Chroococcidiopsis sp. TS-821: one gene and its partner. The protein of the gene in region 2 interacts with the protein of the main gene of each other region in a pairwise test. Links are inferred from orthologs where the notes say so. Each region holds a gene or a part of one and is shown on either strand. Other genes may lie near its edges.

Region 1 (3,146 bases), on a different replicon or contig from region 2:
TGCTGTATTGTCGATGGTAGTTCTATCCGCGACTTTTATTTATCTGGTTAATGGCTTCTTTGCTTGGGCAGCAGGACAGGTGTTTCGATGACATTAGAAGACGAACGAGGTAATTCCAATCAAGTTCAGGATACAGAAGCGACAGAAAATTCGCCTAATATCCCGACGCGTTGGTATGCAGTTCAAGTTGCTTCGGGATGTGAAAAAAGAGTCAAAGCAGATATTGAGCGACGAGCGCAAACCTTTGACGTTGCAGAGCGGATCGCTCGCGTCGAAATTCCACAAACTCCCGCCGTGAAAATCCGCAAAGACGGTAGTAGACAGCATACCGAAGAAAAAGTGTTTCCTGGCTACGTACTCGTCAAGATGGCAATGGACGATGACACTTGGCAGGTCGTCAAGAATACACCTCACGTCATTAACTTTGTCGGCGCGGAACAAAGAAAAGGCACGGGAAAAGGACGCGGTCACGTTAAACCAGTGGCGCTCAGTCATGCCGAAGTCGAACGGATATTTAAACAGACAACCGAGCAAGAGCCAGTCGTCAAAATTGACATGGCAGCTGGCGATAAAATTGTAGTGCTTTCGGGTCCGTTTAAAGACTTTGAGGGTGAAGTGGTCGAGGTCAGTCCAGAACGAAGTAAGCTGAAAGCGCTACTCTCCATTTTTGGACGCGACACGCCAGTAGAATTGGAGTTTAATCAGGTTCAGAAACAAGGCTAAATTAGAGATGGCAAAAAAAGTTGTTGCGGTCATTAAGCTGGCTCTGACCGCAGGAAAAGCAAACCCAGCACCTCCAGTGGGTCCAGCGCTTGGTCAGCATGGCGTCAATATTATGATGTTCTGCAAAGAATACAATGCCAGAACCGCAGACCAAGCCGGAATGGTTATCCCAGTCGAAATTTCGGTTTATGAAGACCGCAGTTTCACCTTTGTACTCAAGACACCACCAGCTTCAGTGTTAATTAGCAAAGCGGCTGGTATTGAGCGAGGTTCGAACGAACCAAACAAAAAGAAAGTTGGTAAGATTAGCCGCGCGCAATTGCAAGAAATTGCTCAAACAAAAATGCCAGACCTCAACGCAAATGATCTAGAGGCAGCAATGAAGATTGTTGCTGGCACTGCCCGCAATATGGGTGTGACGATAGTAGATTGATTGCTAAAATTATTTTCTAGCGCATTGAATTTTAAGCTCTAATGTACACATATAGCGGGGGAGAAGTATAACTTCGTTAGTTGACCCCAAGGGAGAAAAAATGGCGAAAAAAGAATCTCGCCGGATGCAAGAACTACGGAAAAAAGTTGAAGATAGACCTTATCAACCGATAGAAGCGCTGAGCTTGTTAAAAGAAACTGCGACCGCAAAATTTCCCGAAGCCGCAGAAGCTCATATTCGTCTAGGAATTGATCCTAAATATACTGACCAGCAACTACGGACAACAGTAACGCTACCAAAAGGTACTGGGCAAGTTGTACGAGTAGCAGTGATTGCACGCGGGGAAAAAGTCAATGAAGCAACTAGTGCGGGTGCGGATGTCGTCGGTTCTGAAGAACTAATCGATGAAATCCAACAAGGTCGCATGGACTTCGATCGGTTAATTGCAACGCCCGACATGATGCCGCAGGTGGCAAAACTTGGAAGACTGCTAGGTCCACGCGGCTTGATGCCTTCACCTAAAGGTGGAACGGTGACATTTGACGTGACGCAAGCGATCGCCGATTTCAAAGCAGGTAAATTAGAGTTTCGTGCCGATCGCACAGGAATTGTTCATGTTATGTTTGGTAAGGCATCCTTCTCACCAGAAGACTTATTGGTGAATCTTAAGGCTTTGCAGGAGACTATTGACCGCAATCGTCCTTCAGGTGCCAAAGGTCGTTACTGGCGGACAATGTTCGTGTCAGCAACAATGGGACCATCAATTCAAGTTGATATTAATGCCCTACGCGACATGAAATCTGAAGCTGCTTAGAGAGAGGTTAGAGAATGTTGATGTACTTAAATCTCTGAACTCTGACCCTTTCAAATCAAATAGATAAAGCCAGAGACAGCAGGAGCTTGCATAGCTTAATACCCTGCCGAGGTTTGTAACTCAATTGCTTAAATGTCACTTGTGCGAACCAAGTGGCATGGCGGTAGAGGTATAACCTGCTTAACCCTGGCTGATAAAGCTGGGGTTTTTGCTTTGAGTATTAGGCTACGCACAAGTTTAAGGAGGTGAGACAAAGATGGGTAGAACGCTAGAAAACAAGCAAGCAATTGTCGCTGAACTAAAAGAAAGTTTAAGTCAGTCGCAGCTAGCGCTTGTCATAGATTACCAAGGACTCACTGTTGCCGAGATTACCGATCTCCGTCGGCGACTGCGTCCTACAGGCACAACGTGCAAAGTAACCAAAAATACCTTCATGGGTATTGCGATTGATGGTCAGGAAAACTGGCAGCCAATGTCAGAATTTCTCCAGGGTTCTTCTGCCTTTTTATTAGTCAAAGAGGACATTAGTGGAGCCATCAAGGCTTACCAAGACTTCCAAAAAGCCAGCAAAAAAACGCAACTGCGTGGCGGCGTCATGGAAGGTCGGATACTCAAAGAGCCTGATATTAAAGCACTTGCAGACCTGCCATCCAAAGAACAACTGATTGCTCAAATTGCTGGAGCAATCAATGCTTTAGCAACCAAGATTGCTGTGGGAATCAACGAAGTTCCTGCTTCGCTGGGTCGCAGTATTCAAGCAATCTCAGAAAAAGACAAAAACAATGATGCCCAAAGCGATGCTGCATAGCTCGCTAAAACTGAATTGTATTTTTGTGAAAACAATTAAACATTACAGGAGTTAATCAATGTCTGCTGCAACTGACCAAATTCTAGAACAACTTAAGTCTTTAACTTTGCTAGAGGCTGCTGAGTTAGTCAAGCAAATCGAAGAAGCCTTTGGCGTTAGTGCTGCTGCACCTGCGGGTGGTATGATGATGATGGCTGCGCCTGGCGCCGCTGCTGCTGCACCTGCAGAGGAAGTCGAAGAACAAACTGAGTTTGACGTCATTCTGGATGAAGTACCTGCGGATAAGAAGATTGCAGTTCTTAAAGTCGTACGTACGTTGACCGGTTTAGGTCTAAAAGAAGCTAAAGACTTGGTAGAGTCTACACCCA
Region 2 (3,267 bases):
TACCAATGCAACTAAGAATTGCGGACCAGAAAACATGACAGATGCTTCTTCTGGAGTCAAAATCTCCTCTGTTACTATTGGTATCTGTGCTAGTCCTAATTGAGTTATTTCCCTTGCGATTCCAAGCGCTGCACTTTGAAGCATATTGTTTACCTCATCAAAAAATCGACGCACCCAACGTACAGATATAGCGTCGCTAGCATATTAGTAGTATGCAGATTTATAGATTGCCAAAATTCAATAATTAAATCATCTCTCTCAAGTTTGACAATATAAAAGTTGTATCTACAAACTTAGATAGAATTAGAAATGATCGGAAGTATTAATAAATTGTTTAATCTAGAAACTCTGGTCAAAAATTCTCAAAGATTCGATAAGAAATACAGCTTAATATTCAAAACCTTTAATAATAACTAACTGTTAGTAATAGTTTAGCTCTTGCTCAACTGTTTCTTTATTAATTTAAGTATTTAGAGATTTTTGTTAATTCACTAATAATATAACTACAGTTTTAAATTTTAATTAATTTTAAGTTAAGTTAAGATATGTTGTGGCGAAGGTCATTATAGTTAAGTAGTACAAAAGTTCGATTCTGTTACGACGTGATTAGCCATAAGCGAATAGCGACTTAAACTAGACGCTTATGGTTCTAACTTAGTTAGCAGTTTTTACCTATTCACTAGCCTTGGCGAGCACCTAAAAGGTATCGTGGCTGGCGATCGCATTCTTAATTTTATCCAAGACATCATCCACCGGCATCACTCCTAACTCACCCGCAGCCCGCGTGCGAATACTCAAGCTATTTGCTTCAACTTCCTTCGCACCGACAACCGCCATAACAGGAATTTTTTCTTTTTCAGCATTGCGAATCAGTTTCCCAAGGCGTTCATTACTTTTATCGGCTTCCGCGCGAATACCCGCAGCGCGCATTTTCGCTGCGACAGCAATCGCGAAGTCGCGTTGTGCTTCGCCAACTGGTAATAACCGCACTTGCACTGGTGCTAACCACAGTGGAAAATCTCCTGCGTACTCTTCAATCAAAATTCCGATTAATCGTTCCAACGAACCGAAAGGCGCGCGATGGATCATCACTGGGCGCTTGCGCGTACCATCTTCAGCGACGTACTCTAAATCAAAGCGTTCGGGCAAGTTGTAATCAACTTGTACTGTACCAAGTTGCCATTCACGTTCTAGCGCGTCTTTGACAATAAAATCAAGCTTAGGACCATAAAATGCAGCTTCTCCCACGCCTTCAAAATGATCCATTCCTAAGGTTTCTACCGCGCGGCGAATTGCATTTTCAGCTTTGTTCCACGCATCATCAGAACCAATGTATTTATCTGAATTTGGATCGCGAAAACTCAGTCGGGCTTTAAAGTTTTGGTCGAGTCGTAAGCTCTTAATTACCGATAAAATGAGATCGACCACATTGAGAAATTCGCTATCTAACTGTTCTGGCGTGACAAACAAGTGCGCGTCATCTTGCGTAAAACCGCGTACCCGCGTTAGCCCGCCGAGTTCACCTGATTGTTCGTAGCGATACACTGTACCAAATTCTGCTAGACGCATAGGTAGTTCGCGGTACGAACGTAACTCGCTTTTATATATTTGGATGTGGAAGGGACAGTTCATGGCTTTTAACACAAAGCCTTCTTCTTCCTTCTCACCCATCATCGGAAACAGATCGTCTTTGTATTTTTGCCAGTGACCTGATATTTTAAACAGTTCTACCCGCCCAATGTGTGGCGTGACAACAGGTTGATAGCCTCGGTTGATTTGTTCTTGTTTGAGAAAGTCTTCTAAAACACTGCGTAGAATTGTTCCCTTAGGCGTCCACAATGGTAAACCAGGACCAACTTCATCGCTAAAAACGAAGAGTCCCAATTCTTTCCCTAACTTACGATGATCGCGTCGTAGTGCTTCTTCCTTACGGCGTTTGTACTCAGCAAGTTGTTCTGGAGTTTCCCACGCTGTAGCATAAATCCGTTGTAACTGTGCTTTGGTTTCGTCGCCGCGCCAGTATGCTCCAGCAACGCTTTCTAGTTCAATTGCTTTGGGGTTGAGTTCGCTCGTATTTTCAACGTGGGGACCTGCGCACAAATCCCACCACTCGTCTCCTAGGTGATATATCGTAATTGGTTCTTGCTTGATATCTGCAAGAATTTCTAATTTATACGGTTCGTTAATTGCTTTAATTCTACGTTCAGCTTCTTCGCGGCTGACTTCTTCGCGAATGACAGGCAATTTGCGATTGATGATTTTTACCATCTCTTTTTGGATGGCTTTTAAGTCTTTTTCGGTAAATGGTTCTGGATTGTCAAAGTCATAATAAAATCCATTTTCGATCCAAGGACCGATCGTCACTTGCGCCTTAGGAAACAACTTCTGTACTGCCATCGCCATGACGTGAGACGCAGTATGGCGGATTTTTTTTAAAGTCTCCGATTCACTCGTACGCGGCAATTGTACCTGAGGTTGCTGCTGTGCGGGAGATTGAGGGGCAGATATTTGTTGAACCATTGGCGGTAACTAACTTAAGCGATCGCAATTATCACTGCTTCTATCTTATCGGTACTTCTTTGCATCTCGCAGCAATTTGGGAATTAAGGTTTCGCCAACTGGGGGTTGTTGGGTAGATCGGCTAGAGAGAACAGTAGCATTTTCGTCTTTCCCGCTAGCCACTAGCCACTTTCTCTTCCAAATTACATCTGTTGGCGTAATGTGAACAATTGTAAATAAAGTTAAGATTAAGAAATAGGAGAGTAATTTAAGGTTTGCTTTATGCTTAACTCCAATCTACCGGAGCCTGAATTGCTCAAAACGATATTGCAACCCCTACTTGAGGATTTTCAGTATTGGTTTGAGCGATCGCGTCACCTTCTAGAAACCGAAAAAATTAGTTTTTTGGATAAGCAGCAACAGTCTGACTTGCTTGAGCGCGTTAAGCAAGCACAGCAGGAGGTAAACTCAGCTCAAATGTTGTTTCAAGTAACAGGGGGACAAGTTGGTATAGATATGGCAGCAATTATGCCTTGGCATCATTTGTTAACAGAATGCTGGAAAGTCGGGATGCGGTTCCGCTCGATGCAATCGCCTCAAAGTGAAGGAATATAATAATAAGCCTGAGAATTTCTGCGATACTCATTTTAAATAACGGTTGATCGGCTAGAATTTTTCCCTGCACAATCAACCTTTTAGACAATCAAACCAAGATAAATTTGCTGGCTGCCTTGGAGAATAATGCAATGTTACACCTGCTTTACATTT

What was found.
Region 1: the proteins of thrS (region 2) and rplA interact in binary tests that used the Escherichia coli proteins (3 or more experiments, as listed by UniProt). The link is inferred for Chroococcidiopsis sp. TS-821 from one-to-one orthologs.

Annotation. Positions count from the first base shown.
Region 1 is NZ_MVDI01000008.1:159,635-162,780, reverse strand. Bases 296-3,113 are described here. They hold rplA (50S ribosomal protein L1), read left to right. Parts: upstream 296-1,256; coding sequence 1,257-1,970; downstream 1,971-3,113. Other genes in these bases: rplL (50S ribosomal protein L7/L12), read left to right, coding at 2,837-3,113; rplJ (50S ribosomal protein L10), read left to right, coding at 2,227-2,778; rplK (50S ribosomal protein L11), read left to right, coding at 731-1,156; nusG (transcription termination/antitermination protein NusG), read left to right, coding at 296-723. Also shown: preprotein translocase subunit SecE, read left to right, coding at 1-91; more of nusG, read left to right, coding at 88-295; more of rplL, read left to right, coding at 3,114-3,146. UniProt on the Escherichia coli protein: One of the primary rRNA binding proteins, it binds very close to the 3'-end of the 23S rRNA. Forms part of the L1 stalk. It is often not seen in high-resolution crystal structures, but can be seen in cryo_EM and 3D reconstruction models.
Region 2 is NZ_MVDI01000001.1:1,399,608-1,402,874, forward strand. The notes cover bases 109-3,047. They hold thrS (threonine--tRNA ligase), read right to left. Parts: upstream 2,521-3,047; coding sequence 697-2,520; downstream 109-696. Other genes in these bases: B1A85_RS06355 (hypothetical protein), read right to left, coding at 109-144; B1A85_RS06365 (DUF2605 domain-containing protein), read left to right, coding at 2,782-3,047. Outside these bases: more of B1A85_RS06355, read right to left, coding at 1-108; more of B1A85_RS06365, read left to right, coding at 3,048-3,114; B1A85_RS06370 (DUF2973 domain-containing protein), read left to right, coding at 3,246-3,267. UniProt on the Escherichia coli protein: Catalyzes the attachment of threonine to tRNA(Thr) in a two-step reaction: L-threonine is first activated by ATP to form Thr-AMP and then transferred to the acceptor end of tRNA(Thr). The rate-limiting step is amino acid activation in the presence of tRNA.